DNA from 2 places in the Paenibacillus sp. DP01 genome. Region 2 is predicted to be linked to the other one. Evidence: a T-box and tRNA genes for the amino acid it is inferred to sense, from the RefSeq annotation. Region 2 holds a T-box; the other holds one or more tRNA genes.
What was found. A T-box is a leader RNA that pairs with one kind of tRNA and senses whether it is charged. The one in region 2 lies ahead of ACH59B_RS19110 (valine--tRNA ligase), so its partner is inferred to be a tRNA-Val.
Positions count from the first base shown of each region.

Region 1: it encodes a tRNA-Val, which carries the amino acid that the T-box ahead of ACH59B_RS19110 (valine--tRNA ligase) is inferred to sense. The anticodon was not compared.

Region 1 is NZ_CP173059.1:3,574,287-3,583,409, reverse strand. Features, by position in the region: gene ACH59B_RS15835 (head fiber protein) at 1-316, shown strand, start outside; tRNA gene ACH59B_RS15830 (tRNA-Val) at 1,076-1,147, opposite strand; gene ACH59B_RS15825 (GNAT family N-acetyltransferase) at 1,288-1,731, shown strand; gene ACH59B_RS15820 (DUF3892 domain-containing protein) at 1,818-2,054, shown strand; gene ACH59B_RS15815 (MBL fold metallo-hydrolase) at 2,182-2,940, opposite strand; gene ACH59B_RS15810 (hypothetical protein) at 3,141-3,698, shown strand; gene ACH59B_RS15805 (DUF1292 domain-containing protein) at 3,778-4,083, shown strand; gene ACH59B_RS15800 (aminotransferase class I/II-fold pyridoxal phosphate-dependent enzyme) at 4,198-5,673, opposite strand; gene ACH59B_RS15795 (MFS transporter) at 5,861-7,147, shown strand; gene ACH59B_RS15790 (YktB family protein) at 7,191-7,823, opposite strand; gene ACH59B_RS15785 (hypothetical protein) at 8,103-8,702, shown strand; gene gndA (NADP-dependent phosphogluconate dehydrogenase) at 8,876-9,123, shown strand, end outside.
Region 2 is NZ_CP173059.1:4,356,315-4,365,437, forward strand. Features, by position in the region: gene murC (UDP-N-acetylmuramate--L-alanine ligase) at 1-747, opposite strand, end outside; gene ACH59B_RS19105 (folylpolyglutamate synthase/dihydrofolate synthase family protein) at 754-2,130, opposite strand; gene ACH59B_RS19110 (valine--tRNA ligase) at 2,167-4,833, opposite strand; T-box leader at 4,886-5,170, opposite strand; gene ACH59B_RS19115 (LysM peptidoglycan-binding domain-containing protein) at 5,268-6,599, opposite strand; gene ACH59B_RS19120 (RluA family pseudouridine synthase) at 6,725-7,636, opposite strand; gene hemL (glutamate-1-semialdehyde 2,1-aminomutase) at 7,633-8,937, opposite strand; gene hemB (porphobilinogen synthase) at 8,969-9,123, opposite strand, start outside.

The sequences.
Region 1 (9,123 bases), 780 kb from region 2:
ACACGCATACGGCAACCCTGTTGTCCCTACAGGCACGGGAGAATATAACCAACTGGCTATTAAATTGCATGCGGATGGTAGCCTGACCGAGAGCGAAGGCTTTGCTATTCCTGCCATGGCGGCTGCAGATGCCGCTGCAGCTCGTACGCTTATTGTTGCAGGTACGCTAGTTAGTGCGGCTACAATAGCAGCAAACGGTACAGTGAAGCAGGCAGCAGCACAGGACAATAGCGAGGCTACGGATGTGGCAGGTCTGGTCGCAGACTTTAATTCTTGGATTTGTAGGCTACGAACTGCAGGTATCTTGCACAAATAATACTGTTGAATTTTTTATACAGTAAATGATGTATGTTACTAGTGGACGATTGTGCCCCTCTAGCATGATGTTACGTACTCTAAATGGCTGTTTACTCCGAACTGGTTCGGTGAGCAGCGGTATTGATTACTGGTATGAACCTGCAATAGTGGCAGTGTCAAAAGAAAAAGTTCCCGCTATTGAGGTTATTGGCGGATTTGATACGCGTATTGCTTTGGATTTGGATTTATGAATACTGCTTGTCATTTTCGATTCGTTCTGGAACTCTTTTTGGAACTCTTTCTGCCATTGTCCTGCGCAGCCTCTCTCCTGAGATCGACCGGAAACGGACACAGGCTGCTGTAGAGGCAGTTCTTGAGAAATACAAGATATATAATAAGTTTGCTTCTATTATGAACCTTCTTGTTGAGAAGGAGTAGAGAAAGAGTGGGAAAATGAACGAAATTAAAGTGGCTAATGATTGGGCGCAATACCCTATGACTCTGCGCCCCAAGTATGTTGAGGAAATAATGAAGATGAGCCCAAAAAAGACCTACGAGTTTCTGGTAGGGAAATATATATCAGTAAATTGGTATTTCGTAACTGGCATGATGGTACTAATTTTGATGTGTTCCAAAACAACGAAAGCAGCGGATCTTAGCCGCTGCTTTTTTGTATCAAAAAGTGATTCGTATTAAATTCGTATCAGAGCCATATTTCGTATCGGATATGAGTTTATAAAAATAAGAACCCCCCCTATAAATCAAGGGGGGGTCGGTATAGGACGGATGGGGATCGAACCCATGACCCTTACCCTGTCAAGATAATGCTCTCCCGCTGAGCTACCGTCCTGTAGTTACTAGATAATATCATGTATTAACCATATATGTAAAGTGAAAAGATAGAAATCAGCCTGTACTTCATGACTATTTATATATATAATTCAAATTTAGTGAGTTTACATTTGAAATTAAGGATAGGAGGAACTGATGATGGCCGCAGAAATTATAACTGTAACAACAGAAGAGCAACTGCAGAAGGCAATATTGATCCGTACCAAAGTGTTTGTCGAAGAGCAGAAGGTTCCTCTGGATCTTGAAATTGATCATTATGACAAGCTGGGAGATACCGCCCATCATTTGCTAATTTGTGAACATGGGGAAATGGTGGCTACTGGTCGGCTGACATATTATGATGAAGAGACAGCTAAAATGCAACGTATTGCCGTTCTCAAGGAGCATCGTGCAGCAGGTTATGGACGTGTATTACTGCTAGCACTGGAGGAACGTGCACGTGAACTTGGGCTGAGATACTCGTTGTTAGATGCTCAATGTCAAGCTGAGAAGTTTTACGAAAAGCTTGGCTATGAAACGATCTCCGATGAACCTTTTGATGATGCGGGAATACCGCATGTACGTATGCGTAAAAAGTTGTAGTCGAGGCACAGGGTGTATACAAAGCTGTACAATGCGCATGCTAGTAAAAGTTCCTCCACTATACTATGGATAAGGAGCGATGCAGCATGGCTAATACAGAACGAGAACAAATTACGGCAGTACGTAAAAACGGGGATGGCGATCTTGCGTCATTTCAGACGTCTACTGGACGGATTTTGGATTATAGCCAAGCGTTGAACGAGATTGAAGCAGGTTCAATTGCAGGCGTCAACGTGTTCAAGGCCAAGGATGGAAGCAAACGAATTCGAGGGGATGCCGATGGAGATCCTTCTAATAACCTAGATCAACTGCCGTTGTTCTGACCTTGACTCGCAACATTAACGTCCAAGCTTATCATTGATACAAAAAATATGCAGCAAGCCGCCTAGCTATCCTTTGTAGGAAAGTCGGGCGGCTTTTTGTTAATTGTTAATACTCCCTTTAGCTCGGTTACTCTGCACGTTCCAATTCTGCTAGCGGATATACTCGTTGCTGCTCCAGAAAGGACATAATCCCTGCCTTATCCCTAAATTGTTCCATATCGTCACTATAGTGCATCAGATGAATTTGCTCTTGAAGAGGTGTTGGCAAGCTTAGCAGCTCATCTAACGTTGTATGGACTTCTCCGGCACCTTGTAATTGAACCTCATGTAAGATGCTTCGACATCCCCGTTCATGCACCAGATGATGAAGTAAATCGGGATCAAAAACCATGTCCGCACTATAAAAAAGACGATCATTAATGAACAAAGAGTAACTGTTTTTACCAGGAATATGCCGTGTAGGGATCAGCTCTACCTGGATACCCGGTACTAAGGTGGTGGGTACGTCAGGGGTTATGACATTTACCTCAAATACATCCTCAAGCTTGTCAATCATACCTTGCTGTGACATGCCGCCCTTGAGCGTATGCTCCCATAAAGGATGGATTAATGGTTCGGCGATATAAAGCAGAGGTTTGCGACGATGGAGGATATTCATTTGAAAACCGAATTCCTCTAGGCCTCCGACATGATCTGCGTGAATATGTGTGATTAAAATAGCGTCAATATCAGGCAAAGGGACACCCATCTGGTGTAATGCTAGAGATGCGGTTGTACCGCAATCGATCAGCAGCTTGCCTTCCCCGCTATCCAGCAGCGCGTTGTTGTTGTAATAATGCTTGGCAAAGGCGCTACCTGTACCAAGCATCTGTATCGTTAGGCCCATTATGGATTCACCCTCCAGACGATGTGTTATAAGACACTCTACAATCGTATTTTAACATCTAGGCTGCAGGAACTAAAGATTTGGCTCCTTATGTAAAAACTTTGGACAATTTGTGAAACACAGCGCAACTTGTGCGGCTGAGCTAGGTATAAATGTACGACAGATGGTTTTTAACAGATAACGATGGAGGGATATGTAGTATGAAATGGAGAAAAGTCATGGCCCTAGTGATGGCCTTTTCAATAATGGGAGGGACCGTCATTTCGGCGGAGTCCGCCAAGGACCAAGTGCAGTTGATTATTAACGGAGAAGTGTCAAAAGATGGCGCAGTTGTCATTGATGGGAAAACTTATGTGCCTATCCGTGACTTTAACGGGCTTGTAAATTTTGATCCCTCTGGTGGAAAAGTTGTCTTCGACCAGCCAAACGTGCATATGTTCCTGTTCAAGGGAGATACTGTGTTTGGTAACGTGAATAAAGGTAACAAAGTGAAATTTAATGTTTTCAGCCAAATTGATACCCTGAAAACAGATATCTCCGGAGTGAAAGTAGCGATTACCGACCCTTCGGGCAATGTAAAGGATATTCAGTCCCAAGATATCAAAGGAGCGCAAAAGGATAACTTCTGGTTCCGTACGAACGACTTTACGTATGATTTCAAAACAGCAGGGAACTATCGAGTCGGTTTCTACATTAAAGAAAGTAAAGACGGTAGTTATACACTGGTATCCGAAAAAGTCATCACAGCGATAAATTAGGCATACCACAAATTGACCTGCACTCTTGATCATGTTACGATACGAGGGAAAATAAAACAATTTGAAGGTAGGTATTTCCATGAGTGATCACAAACATGAACACGGTGAAGCCTGCAACCACGATCATGACCACGAACATGAAGAAATGGTTCTTACGCTAACTGATGAAAATGGCAAAGATGTAGAAATGGTGCTGGTAGAGACCTTTGACGTAGAAGATCACGTGTATGCTCTGTTGCTTGAGCGTGGCAATCCCGAAGCGGATGGTATCATTCTTCGTATGGAAGAAGAAAACGAAGAAATGGTGCTTTACAATATTGAGGACGAAGATGAGTGGAAGCGTGTAGAAGCAGCTTATAGCGAGCTTGTTGCCCAATACGAATAAGATTGGATACAGCAGCTGCTCTTGCTCTTCAAAACACTAGAAAAGCCCCCGAATGGGGGCTTTTTTTGTTGACCATCAACATTTTTTTGCATGCAGATGCTAACAGACCATTGTTTAAGAAATAGCGTCAGTTTCAACGATAACCTTCACCTGATGTACCGTTCGATCCTCAGGTCCTTTAACAGGCAGGCCTACTTCCACATGATCTACAATATAATCAATATTGTCCTGCGAAATAACTTCGCCCGGCAATAGGATTGGGATGCCTGGTGGATATACATAAATGAATTCTGCAATGATACGGCCAGCAGATTCCTTGAAGGGTACAATTTCCGTATCTCCGTAAAAAGCGTCTCTCGGAATGAGGGAGAGCTGCGGTATATCCGGTATCTTTACAACCAGCTCATGCTGCTGACCTGTGGAATAGTGCAGTGAAGCCAGCTCGCGCAAAGCTTTTAATAAAATGTCAATTTCCTCTTTGGTATCACCAGGAGTCACCAAACAGAGAATATTATACATATCGCTAAGCTCAACTTCGATATTGTAGTGATCTCTCAGCCAATTTTCCACATCATATCCGGTAAGGCCTAAATGGCGAATATGAACCGTCACTTTGGTCGGATCATAATCATAGGTAGCTTCCGTGCCAAGAATTTCACTGCCAAAGCAATATAGCCCTTCGATTTTGTTGACCTCTGCGCGGCAATATTCAGCTAATTCCAGAGCACGTTGTGCGATTTCATGGCCATTAAGGGCCAAATTGCGTCGGGATGTGTCCAACGAAGCCAGCAGAATGTACGAAGTGGACGTCGTTGTCAGCATACTGAAAATAGTTTGTACACGCTGCGGATTAACGAATCCGTTTTTTGTATTTACATTTAGTATCGAGCTTTGAGTCAAAGAACCACCCAGCTTGTGAACGCTTGTAGCTGACATGTCTGCCCCCGCCTCCATGGCGGACATCGGCAAATCAGCGTGAAAATGAATCAGTACTCCGTGAGCCTCATCGACCAGGACCGGCACATTATAGCTGTGAGCGAGATCTACAATTTCCTTCAAATCGGCGCACACACCGTAATATGTCGGGTTGATGACAAGGACGCCCTTGGCGTCAGGGTGACGTTCCAATGCCCGGCGTACGGACTTGGTTGTAACCCCGTGGTGAATACCGAGATTCTCATCACTGACCGGAGAAATGAATACCGGCTTCGCACCAGCGAAGATGATGGCAGACATTATGGATTTGTGTATATTTCGGGGTACAATAATTTTATCACCTGGCACACAAATGGACATAATCATGGTGATAATGGCTCCGCTTGTCCCCTGTACACTGTAATAAGTATAATCAGCTCCGAAGGCTTCTGCTGCAAGCTTTTGAGCTTCTTCAATGACGCCTGATGGCTGATGCAGATCGTCCAATGGAGCGATATTGATCATATCTATGGAAAAAGCATTATCCCCCATAAATTCGCGAAATTCCCGATCTGCCCCCACTCCCTTTTTATGACCTGGGATGTGAAATTGAACCGGGTTGCTCTGAGCATGCTTTTTCAAAGCAGTAAAAAGCGGGGTGTTGCTTTGATTCATTAGTGTTGTCACAACCTTTCATGCAGGATTTCGACAATCCTGTGCAATTGATAATAGAACAAAATTGAGTATAGCAGTTTGAAGTAGGAATGCAAGCGATTGAGGGCGCATTTATTTGCGAAAGAGTGGAGTAGGCGGAGAACCCCGAATGTATAGACAAAAAACAAAGGCGGAGGATGTGGGATAGATGAAGCAAATTAGACGAAAAAAAGCTTCGCAGCGGCTGTGGACTCCTTTTTTTGCCAAATTATGGATACTGGTGTTTCTGGTCGAATTTATGAAGGGATCTCTTCTGGTATCGATCCTGCCGGTATATATGGGAGAAACGTTGGGGCTGTCGGCCGGAATTATCGGTTTAGCCTTTTCGCTTCAGTATTTCGGAGACAATGCATTCCGGGCACCGGCGGGCTGGATGGCTGAACGGCTCGGTTACCGTGGCACGATGTCAACCGCGTTGTTGTTTACACTTGTAGCGATCATTATGCTAAGCGCACTGACGGAACCTGTGTGGCTCGTCATCGCGTGTCTGCTACTAGGACTGGGGACATCTCCGCTCTGGCCGTGTGTGATGACCGGAACGACCGAAATGTCCGGACCTAATAACAATAATGGTGCAGCGATGGGAACACTGGAAATTGCGTCCATGGGCGGAACGGGCTTGGGTCCACTCGTTATGAACTTCGCCATATCCCACTACGGACACTCTTACGGTATGGTGTTCATGATTTTGATAGGATGCAGTATTGTATTACTACTGGTTGCTCTTATGCTGCCTGGAACGAACAGGTCTGCTGGCAAAGGTGACCTCGAACAGAGCGCTCTCATATCTTCTGATGGGAAGTCCAAGCAGAAGCGGCAAGTGCTGAGTGGTATCCAGGAGACGATCAGCACGCTCAAAACCAAGCTTAATGTGAATCCGTTAATTTACCCTGCGCTGTTTTTGCAGTCCTTTGTCATCGGTTTGATCAGCCCTGTGCTAACGCTGTACGCGCGGACGGATCTCGGAATTTCACCGAACTTGTATAGCGTGCTTCTGATTGCCGGCGGTGGGGTGACTGTGCTGGCATTGATCCCTTGTGGCAAGCTGGTGGATCGCCTTGGAACCAAGTACTTTTTGCACATCGGATTTTTGCTTGCCGGGACCACGCTATTTTTCTTTTCAACAGTACAGACCATCCCGCTTGTGTTTGTATCCGTAGCAATTATTGGCTTGGGATATGCGCTCATTTTGCCTGCATGGAACACGTTTCTTGCCCAACTGATTCCGGAAAGCGAGCGTGCAACAGTATGGGGCTTTTTTTTAACACTCCAAGGCTCTGGCATGGTTATCGGTCCGCTCGTTTCAGGAGTGCTATGGGACCGCGCTGGACACACAGCTCCATTTATCATCAGTGGGATCGTGATGCTGCTCATGTTTGGCTGCCATCTGGCTTTGGCGCGCAATCCACGGAGAAAAACCGTTGTTAAGGCTTGAACGGTGCTTTTAGAAGTGGATCAGGGCCGCATTTATTCTGAAGCTATTCCTTTGGAAAAGACATCCGGTACAGTGGCAGCAAATGCTCAAAAGTGGAACGCACTGTCTGCAGTAGCGCAGCTCCGTCACTAGCGAGAGGATCATTACGATCAATGCGGAGCCCGCACATGACCTCGGCTTTTTTCACCTGCTGCAGCTTGTTAATGATGATTTGAAACTCTTCAGTGTCCATTTGCTGCTGTTCTGTACCTTGTGGAGCCATATGATCCATGGACCAGTAAAAGTGACCTGGTATGTTAGATCGCACATCGCTCAGGTTGGTTTCAAGCGCCTGGGCAAATGTGATTTTATTCGGACTTTCATAAATGACTGCGAATATGACGAATATATGGGAAGCGAACATACCTACCTCAAAATGCGGCAACGCCTTATACCCGCGTTTATTTGCCGCCCAGGCTACCCATGTATCGATCGGGGGATTGACCTTGCGTCGTGCATGCTTGGCAACGTGAACGTGCATAGGCTCCCCGCATAAGTCCGTCAGGAAGGGGGCTAACTCCTCGCCAATCGCCTCCAACTTGGGCCGAACCTGTTGAATCAGCACCTCCATGCGAGGTTCCAATCCTGGTATCTCAAAAACATCAAAGTCCTTTGCAGTAAATCCACTAAATGTCATTCCTATTCCTCCTGTAACTAGGCTAAGCCATATCGTGTGGCGTATTATGTCCGATTATAGCATAATGTCAGCGGGCTTGACCGTCTTTAGACCAGGCTCGGTACAAGCACATAAGGCAAAAGTAGGATTGTGCGCTGTTACTCATAAAAATAGGTCAAATAACCAAGTACCCTTACATAAAATGAAGTATAAAATAGAGCAAGGGAAGATCAAGCGGGAAAGCCGCAGGCTTGCTGTAGCCGGACTTCTTGAATCGGACTTGAAAAAGGAGGGAATGCCGTGAACAAGGGCTGTGAGGTAGAATATTGCAATCTAGAGCTCCGGTTTAGCCGTCGGCATATCCATAATCTGATCAAGGATTTGATATCGGAAGGGTATTCGCTGTACTGGAGCGAGGATGAGTCGTATCTGGTTTTGTCGGTGAGAACCGGGCGCAAGCTGGTGAAGCTCCGTTTTCAACAATTGCGCACAGGACACTATAAGCTGGCTGGAGATTATGTAATCCGCGATGCCAAGCTGGCTGAGTGGCTGGAGAAGCTAATTGGAAGTACTCGAGGTCATGCCATTGTCAAAAGAGTCAAGGATCATCATATCTTGGTAGAAAATATTTTGTTCGGCGAGGTCATTCGTCTGGTCGAGGTTACTGGCTTTAAGCAGCGTGTTATTTATCAGAAAGGACCCGTGCTGTCCGCTCAGGAAATGGAAGATATGTACGCTTCCAATGAAGGGGAAACCCGGCTGCTGCTGCTCAAAATGGAAGTGGACGATGAATTGGAGAAGCTGTTCACAGCCATGACCGAGGAAGATACGATTAAAATCGAGAATTGCCACAAACGCCTGCAAACGCTATCTCACCAACTGCTGATGATGGAAGCGTAGTACATCGGAACACCTCATGCAAATGGGGTGTTTTGATCTGTGATTAGACAGGGGTTCACTTCTGACACTAAAAACGTTAAAATAGAAGTGCACGTGTTCCGATTCACATAAAGTGTAATGCGGTAAAGCGGCGATATAGAATACAAAATATGTTGCAAAGGATGAGGAACCAGATGGCAAAACAGCAAATTGGTGTGATCGGCCTGGCGGTAATGGGTAAAAACTTGGCCCTTAATATTGAGAGCAGAGGCTTCACCGTTTCGGTTTTTAACCGCTCTCCAGAAAAAACGCACGATCTTATCAAAGAAGCAGAAGGTAAGAAACTGACGGGTACTTTCTCCATTGAAGAATTTGTGAACTCACTGGAATCACCCCGTAAAATCCTGATCATGGTTCAAGCTGGTAAAGCTACAGATGCCAC
Region 2 (9,123 bases):
TTGGATATCTGTCGCCATGTAATCCGCTTCATGCTCTACCCCATAAGTAATGACCCGAGTTTGGAGCTGAGGCAGCATCTCTCGGATGTTCTGATCATCTGCGCATACAATAGCTGCTCCATCCGGCCGAATTTGGCTCAAGAATTGCACGTAAGCACTTTTTAGGCGATTGAAGTCCCCATCGTAATTTTCCAAATGATCTGCTTCAATATTGGTTACGATCCCCTGCCAAGGATGATATTGTAGGAAAGAACCATCGCTTTCATCCGCCTCGGCAACGACAAACTCGCTTTTCCCCGCTTTGGCGTTCGTCCCCAAATTCGTGATTTCGCCGCCGATAATATACGTTGGGTCAACGTTACATCTCTCCATAACCAGAGCGATCATAGAAGAGGTTGTCGTTTTCCCGTGCGCACCCGCAACCGCTATACCCTTACGTTCGTTAAGCAAGCGAGCCAGCATCTGCGAACGGTGCAGTGTTGGAATATTCAATTCTTCTGCTGCCACCCGCTCTACATTGTCACGTGACAATGCTGTTGAATAGACGACGATATCTGCGCCCGCAATATGTTCAGGCGTGTGTCCAATATATATTTTTGCGCCTTTTGCCGCCAGTTTTTCTGTCAGCTCCTGTGATGCCACATCTGAGCCAGTCACGGTATATCCCATCTCCAGCATGACCCGAGCAATCGCGCTCATCCCGTAGCCGCCGATACCGATAAAATGAACATGTTCCGAAGTAATCAACAAATTTCACCAACCTTTTTCCGAATCGGTTTGATACATAAGGGTAGCCCGTACATCCGCAATAAGATACAGCGTGCCGGACACCACCCCCAGATCTTCCGCTTCCGTATGTGACTGAAGCAGGTTTAAAGCCTTTTTCCAGTCACCTTCTACAATAATTTTTAAATCCGTTTTGGCATAAGACGGCCGCAGCTTCTCCACGAGATGAGCCAAATCAGCGGCATTCATTTTGCGGCGAAAATCGGGCTCGGTCAGGATAAGCGTATCCACTAGTGGCAGTATATGCTGCAAGTATGCCTCATGATGCTTGTTTGATAGCATCCCCATCATTAAAACCAATTTTTTGTACGAATACACTTGTGGGAGACTCTTGGCCAGCGTTTGTGCCCCTTCTGGATTATGAGCCCCATCAAGGACAATTCTCGGCGAGGTACTGACTTGTTCGAGACGCCCTGCCCAGGCAGCTTGCCTAAATCCCTCCAGCAGATCCTCATCATCCAACACAAAAGCCATATACTGACGTAGGACTTCAAGTGCCATCAGAGCTCCTGCCGCATTAGAACATTGATGCTCACCTAACAACGTGATGTCGATTTCCATATGTCGGAAGGGTCCGGCGAATGAAAAGGTCTGACCTGTTTCATTCCCGTTTAACCGTTCATACGTAAATTGTTCTCCTGCCAGGTACAAGGTAGCTCCTTGCTTGGTCGCCGTTTCACGTATGACCTGAATAGCCTCGGGCTGGGAAACACAACTGACGACAGGTACACCCGGCTTGATGATCCCAGCCTTTTCTCTTGCAATCTGTTCCAGTGTATCTCCCAAAATGTCCGTATGGTCATAGCCGACATTCGTAATGACCGAAACGATAGGACTCACGATATTAGTTACATCCATCCTTCCCCCGAGGCCTGTCTCCCATACCACAACATCTGGAAAAGCTACCGTAGCATAGTACAAAATAGCCAACGCTGTGGACACCTCAAACATCGTAGGTGATCCCAACTCACTATCTGCGATTTCTTTCACCAACGGATACAAGCGATTGGCCAGTGAAACCAGCGTTTCATCTGGAATATCGGTCCCGTTGAATTGAAAACGGTTCGTAAATCGGGTGATGTACGGAGAAGTAAAGGTCCCAACATCGTATCCACATTTCAGAAGCACAGAGGTTAGAAAGGCACAAGTCGAGCCCTTACCGTTGGTTCCTGCAATATGAATAAATTTCAGATGTCGTTGCGGATCACCCAGCCTACTCATCAGCTGTTCGATTCGCTCCAGTCCGGGTCTAATGCCAAACGGAATCAACCCATTAATCCATTCCACTGCTTCATCATAACTTTGTAAAGGGGCTATGTCGCCGCCCCTGATCGTATCTGACATCCTCTTCACCTTCAGGTCATTTTATTGTGAGTGAAATTATCCCTTGAGTTCTTCAATACGTGCGATAACTTTAGCGCGCTTATCTGAGTAATCGGCTTGCTTGGCCTTCTCTTCCTCGATGACTTTGGCTGGTGCCTTCGCCACAAAGCCTTGGTTGGAGAGTTTTTTCTCCACGCGCTCCACTTCACTGTTCAAATGCTGAAGTTCTTTTTCAAGTCTGCTAATTTCCTGGGCAATATCTAGCAGTCCGGCTAACGGCAGGTATAGCTCTGCGCCGCTAACAATAGATGTCATGGCTTTATCTGGAGCGGTGAACTCTAAGCCTGCGTCGAATTCAGACGTGTTACAGAATCGACGTACATACTCCCCATTGCGGTTAATGATATCAAGAACGGCTTGATCGCCGGGTTTTATGAGCAATTCAATTTTTTTACTCATCGGCACGTTGACTTCAGCGCGGATATTGCGCACAGCACGAATCACGTCGATCAGCAAATTCATTTCAGCGACCGCGTCCTTATCCTCGAAAGCAGGATCGTAAGCAGGCCAAGCGGCCAGTGTGATCGTTTCTCCCTCATGCGGAAGATGCTGCCATATTTCCTCGGAGATAAACGGCATGAACGGATGAATCATGCGCAGTGTCCGATCCAAAACGTATGCAAGTACCGATTGTGTTTTCTTTTTCGCCTCTGCATTATCGCCATATAGGGAAAGCTTCGCAAACTCAATGTACCAGTCGCACAAATCATCCCAAATAAAGTTATACAGAAGGCGGCCTGTCTCGCCAAATTCATAAGCATCTATTAGACGCGTGATGTCGCGTGAAGTTTCGTTTAGACGGTGCAGAATCCAACGGTCAACGGTGCTCAAGTCACCAGTAATGTCTATATCTGCCGCAGTGACGCCTTCCAGATTCATCAGCGCAAAGCGTGATGCATTCCAGATTTTATTGGCAAAGTTACGCGCCTGCTCCACACGTTCCCAGCGGAAACGAAGATCTTGTCCAGGTGTGCTGCTGGTGGAGATCATATAACGCATTGCATCGGTACCATATTGGTCGATCACGTCGAGCGGATCAACACCATTGCCCAGGGATTTGGACATTTTTCTTCCGTCCGCGTCACGAACCAAACCGTGCATAAGTACATCCTTGAACGGAATCTCTTCCGTGAACTCCAGCGCGGTAAAGATCATACGCGATACCCAGAAATAAATAATGTCATAGCCTGTCACCAGAACATTCGTCGGATAATAGCGTTTGAGATCCTCTGTCTGCTCAGGCCAACCTAGGGTCGAAAACGGCCACAAAGCAGAGCTGAACCAAGTATCGAGTACATCCTCATCCTGTTTGAGCTTTCTACCGGCATATTCAGGCAAAGTGGTAGGGTCCTCCGCCGATACAATAACTTCTCCGGTCTCCTCATCATACCAAGCCGGAATACGGTGTCCCCACCATAATTGACGGGAAATACACCAATCTCGCACATTTTCAATCCAATGCAGATAAGTACGCTCAAAGCGATCCGGTACAAAGTTTACACCGTTGCCAGCCTTCTGTGCTTCAATCGCCTTAGCTGCCAGAGGCTTCATTTCCACGAACCATTGCGTCGACAGATAAGGTTCTACAACTACGCCAGAACGCTCACTATGACCTACTTGGTGTACATGCTCTTCAATACGAATCAGTACACCCTGCTCTTTCAAATCAGCGACGATTTGCTTACGGCAATCGCTGCGATCCAGTCCCTGATATTTGCCTGCTTCAGCATTCATCGTTCCCGTCTCGTCCATCACCGTAATTTGAGGCAACTGGTGACGTTGACCCATTTCAAAGTCATTCGGATCGTGAGCCGGTGTGATTTTAACCGCGCCGCTACCGAAATCTTTATCTACATAGTCATCCGCAATGACCGGAATTTCACGCCCGATGATTGGAAGCACAAGCGTTTTGCCGATCATTTGCTTATAGCGTTCATCTTCTGGATGTACAGCTACAGCCGTATCGCCCAGCATCGTTTCAGGGCGTGTAGTGGCTACAGTAATAAATCCGCTACCGTCTTTCAGAGGGTATTGCAGGTGATACAGATTTCCGTTCACCTCTTTGTATTCCACCTCAATATCCGACAATGCGGTACGTGCAGCGGGGTCCCAGTTAATGATGCGTTTACCGCGATAAATCAGACCCTTTTTGTACAGTTTAACGAATACTTCGCGTACCGCTTTGGACAGTCCCTCATCCAATGTAAAACGTTCACGAGAATAATCGAGAGAAAAACCCATTTTCTCCCATTGATTGTGGATATTGTCCAAATAAAGATCTTTCCACTCCCACACTTTCTCCAAAAACTTCTCACGGCCCAAATCATAGCGAGTCAAACCTTCTTCACGTAGCTTCTGCTCTACTTTTGTTTGAGTAGCAATACCTGCATGGTCTGCCCCTGGCAGCCACAAGGCATCATAACCCTGCATCCGCTTGGCGCGGATAATAATATCCTGCAAAGTAAAGTCAAGAGCATGTCCAATATGCAACATACCCGTAACATTCGGTGGTGGAATAACGATAGTAAAAGGCTCTGCCTCTGGATGTTGCCCGGCACGGAAATAGCCCTTCTCCATCCACGTTTTGTACCATTTTTGTTCTGCTGATTTGGGATCGTACGTTGTTGGCATTTCCAAGGTTGTCTTGTTGTCTTGTTCTGACATATCAGGATACCTCCATGATTTTCAATTGGCAAATAAAAAAAGCCCTTCATCCTCAAAGGACGAAAGGCTGTTCTCTCGCGGTACCACCTTTGTTTCACCCCTAGTGCATGTATCCACTGATCCATTACACATGGTGTGACACTTTATGCAGATAACGGTTGCGGACCGGCCTTATTCTACCGTGAACCTCTTACCTTCCGAAGGAATGAAATGAGGAACCGTTCAAACAGGCGACTCCCGGGTGACTTCGGCCAGTAGCTTCCTGCGGAACCTCACAGCGCTGCAATTCCACTCTCTGAAGGGCTTGCTGCCTACTCTTCCCGATCTCAGTCTTTCAATAACTATACCACATCATACATTTCCCATTGACTATAGTCAACACCCATTTCTCATTGACGATAGTCAGCACTTGGTCGCATGTTTCAGCAACCGAATCAAGGGATGTACAATACCTGCCCTTCTTCTACATGATGCTCTGCCAATCTATTATACAATTGAAGCTCCCGTGTGCTGAGCTGATAACGGTCTGCTATCGTTTCCAGTGTATCCTCGCGCTGTACAATGCATAACCGCACCTTGCGGAAAGGCGTTTCATCCTGTGTATGGAAAAAAAGATTTTTCCACTTGGCATCCTCACGCTCTTCCTCGGCTTTCTGATCCTGACCTTGCGGTTCATGTTCCAACTGCTGCTGGTGTTCGGCTTCCTTCACCGAACGGCTGGATTGAAGCAATGATGAGTAGACAACCGGGTCCGGCTCGTCTGCTCCTTCATTCTTTTTACTGTTAAGCGCCACGCGCATCTCTGGCTTTTCCTCAGTAAAGGTATCCTGAACTTCATGGTTTACCTGTTCTGACGCTTCAGGCCTGAAGTCAAAGTCATTCGCCTGACTTGCTTCCAACTGCGGCTCCAGATAAATCTCCGACTCTGTGGCAGAATGTGGCTCTGACAGCAAAGGGTCGTATGCTACATTAGGAGATGCAGAGGATACTTTGGGCTCGTTCCCTTCCGTCTCTGCTTCCTCTTGCTGAAATGCCCACACTTCCGACGCCTCCTGCTCATGCTTAACTTCGGAAGAGCTGTCTTCAACTACTTTTCCCGTCCACGGCTCATAATATCGGTTCGGATCTACTATCGGATCATAAGCTTGATGCTCCAATGATGGCTTCTGTTCCCCTTGATCCTCTGACGACTGTTCCCAGTAAGCTGACTCTTGTTGTGCGGGTACTTTGTATGAAGTTTCCGGGTCTGAAATGTTGTTGTATACCGAGTCTTGGGTAGAATAAGCCTCTTCGTGACGATGCTCTCCAGCGCCGTAAAGAGATGGAGCCGGATGTTCAGGTGCATGCACCACAGTAAATTCCTCATCCAGCCAAACCGCAGTCTCCTCTGCATGCGAGCTTTCCACCCCATGCAAAGAAAGCACCCCTGTAATGTTTAGACTACGTAAAGAGAGCAGGTCCACATCAAAATTTTCAATCTCCACGGAGATATCTTCCAATCTTCCTACCCGGTTAAGCGGAATGGTAATTTCCACAGGGATCAAATGATGAAGCTCGCTCGTGATCTGTTCAGGTGTGCGGTACACGCCCTCCAGCAGCAAATGCCCTCGCAAAGCGGCATGGTCGCCGTGGGTTACAACCTGAATGCGTGGCAGAAGCTCAATTTCCTCCAACTCGGCAATCCCGGCAGCTTCCTCCGTCAAATGAATGCGTTCATAAATATCAAAACGCAAGCCTTGCGGCTGATCATTCTGTTGTTTATTCAAGGATGGCATCCTCCTTTGGGCAGCCTCCGCACATCCTCTGACTCGTGTCAGGCGCACGGAAACTCCATATTGCAAACCGTTTCTAGGTTCAAGTATATGCGCCAAAATAGAAGGCATGCCATCTTTTATAGCTGTTTGTGCAGCTTTTGAAAATCATCCGGCCAAGCATCCTCGACGATAATCGTTTCGCCGCTCAGCGGATGACAGAAGGTGAGGCGCTCTCCGTGAAGGGCCTGTCTGCCAAAATCAGCAGCACGACCGCCGTATAATACGTCCCCAAGCAAAGGATAGCCAGCATGACTAAGATGTACGCGTATCTGGTGCGTCCGACCTGTCTCCAGCGTCAGATACACGAGACTGACCGCATTCGGACCACTCCCCCATACTTCTCCAACTTCCACATGGGTAACCGCCTTCTGTCCAGTTGGGGATACACGGCGGCGCTGTTTATGATGCCTATCCTTGCCAATCGGCCAATCCAACGTCCGCAGCGATGGAGGTACTTTCCCTCGTACCAAAGCTACATAACGACGACCGATGTCTTTAGCTCGCATTTGTTTGTCCAGCTTGAGCAACGCAAATTCATTTTTGGCATAAAGCACCGGGCCTGTCGTGTCCACATCCAGACGATGTACATGCCGTACTGCTGTATGAATGTCGTTGATTTCATAATAGGATGCGACAGCATGATCCAATGTTAGCGGACCATCCTTTACACCACCGTCTGGATGGACCGCCATCCCCGCTGGTTTGTGTACAACCAAGCAAAAATCATCCTCGTATAGTATCTTCAAATCATACCAACGTGGGATGACGCCGAGGTCCACTACAGGAAAAAGGGCCAGCCGCAGCCGGTCCCCTGTAAGTTCAATCCCTTTTTCATGCCGTAGCCTGCGCCACAGCTTGTCCGGTAATCCCAGACGGTTCAGCAACCAGCGGTCCACAGCTTCAGCGCGATTTTCATCAGTTGCAATTTCTCGCCCTGGTGTGACTTCCAGCCACGGTCCTCTTCTTTTCCAGCTGCCTTTCCAACTCATAGACGTTTGAGCGCGCGGTAGTTCGCTTCAATGGTCGCATCAATATCCTCAACTGTATGCACACCTGATACGAACATGCCCTCAAATTGAGATGGAGCTACACTAACGCCCTCATTGACCATTTCAGTAAAGTAACGGCGGAAGTGGTCCTGATTACTCGTTTTAGCAGTGTCAAAATTGACAACCTTCTCGTCTGTGAAGAACGGACACACCATAGAACCGACACGGTTAATCGTGACAGGAATCCCCAGCTCTCGCGCGTTACGTTCGAATCCGGCTTGAAGCCGTGCTGCCCGCTCTTCCAGACGATCATATACTTCCGGTGTCAGCAATTTTAGCGTCGAATAACCTGCTGCCATAGCCAGCGGATTTCCGCTCAGCGTACCCGCTTGATAGATCGGGCCAGATGGTGCAATTTGCTCTAGAATGTCGCGACGGCCGCCATATGCACCTACAGGTAGGCCACCACCAATCACTTTGCCCAGACACGTAAGATCAGGCGTCACACCAAAGCGCCCTTGAGCAGAATGAAGTCCTACCCGGAATCCAGTCATCACTTCATCAAAAATCAGCAGACTTCCGTACTGTCGGGTTACCTCACGCAAACCTTCCAAAAATCCAGGCTGTGGCGGTACAACACCCATATTGCCGGCTACTGGCTCGACAATAATCGCAGCAATCTCTTCGCCAAATTTCTCAAAAGCCAGCTTCACCGACGCCAAATCATTATAAGGGACAGTGATTGTATGTGTGGCCACGACTTCAGGTACACCCGGACTATCAGGTAGACCTAGGGTCGCAACACCAGAGCCCGCTTTAATCAGCAAGCTGTCTGCATGACCGTGATAAGAACCTTCAAATTTAAGAATTTTACTGCGTTTCGTAAATCCACGCGCGAGTCGGATCGCACTCATTGTTGCCTCGGTTCCCGAGTTGACCATTCGAACAATGTCCATGGAAGGAACACGCTCACATACGAGCTTGGCCATTTCCGTTTCCGCAAGCGTTGGGGCTCCGAAGCTGGTTCCTTTTACAACAGCAGCCTGTAAGGCTTTAACCACTTCAGGGTGCGCATGACCCATAATAAGCGGTCCCCACGAACATACATAGTCTATATAGGATTGACCGTCGATATCATATACACGTGATCCTTCCCCACGATCAATATATACCGGTGTTATACCCACGGATTTAAAAGCTCGAACCGGACTGTTTACGCCACCCGGAATATATTGTTTTGCCTCATCAAAGGCTGCTTTGGAACGCGTATCCTTGCGTACCGTTCGTTGTTCGTCGATCATTCTAATCACTCCTGTCTTCTGAAAAATACACTTATTGCTTCAACCATCTTGCCGCATCCTTGGCAGAATAGGTAATAATCATATCTGCACCGGCACGCTTCATGCTTGTCAGAATCTCCAGCACCATCGCCTTTTCATCAATCCAGCCTTGGAGGGCTGCCGCTTTGACCATTGCATATTCACCAC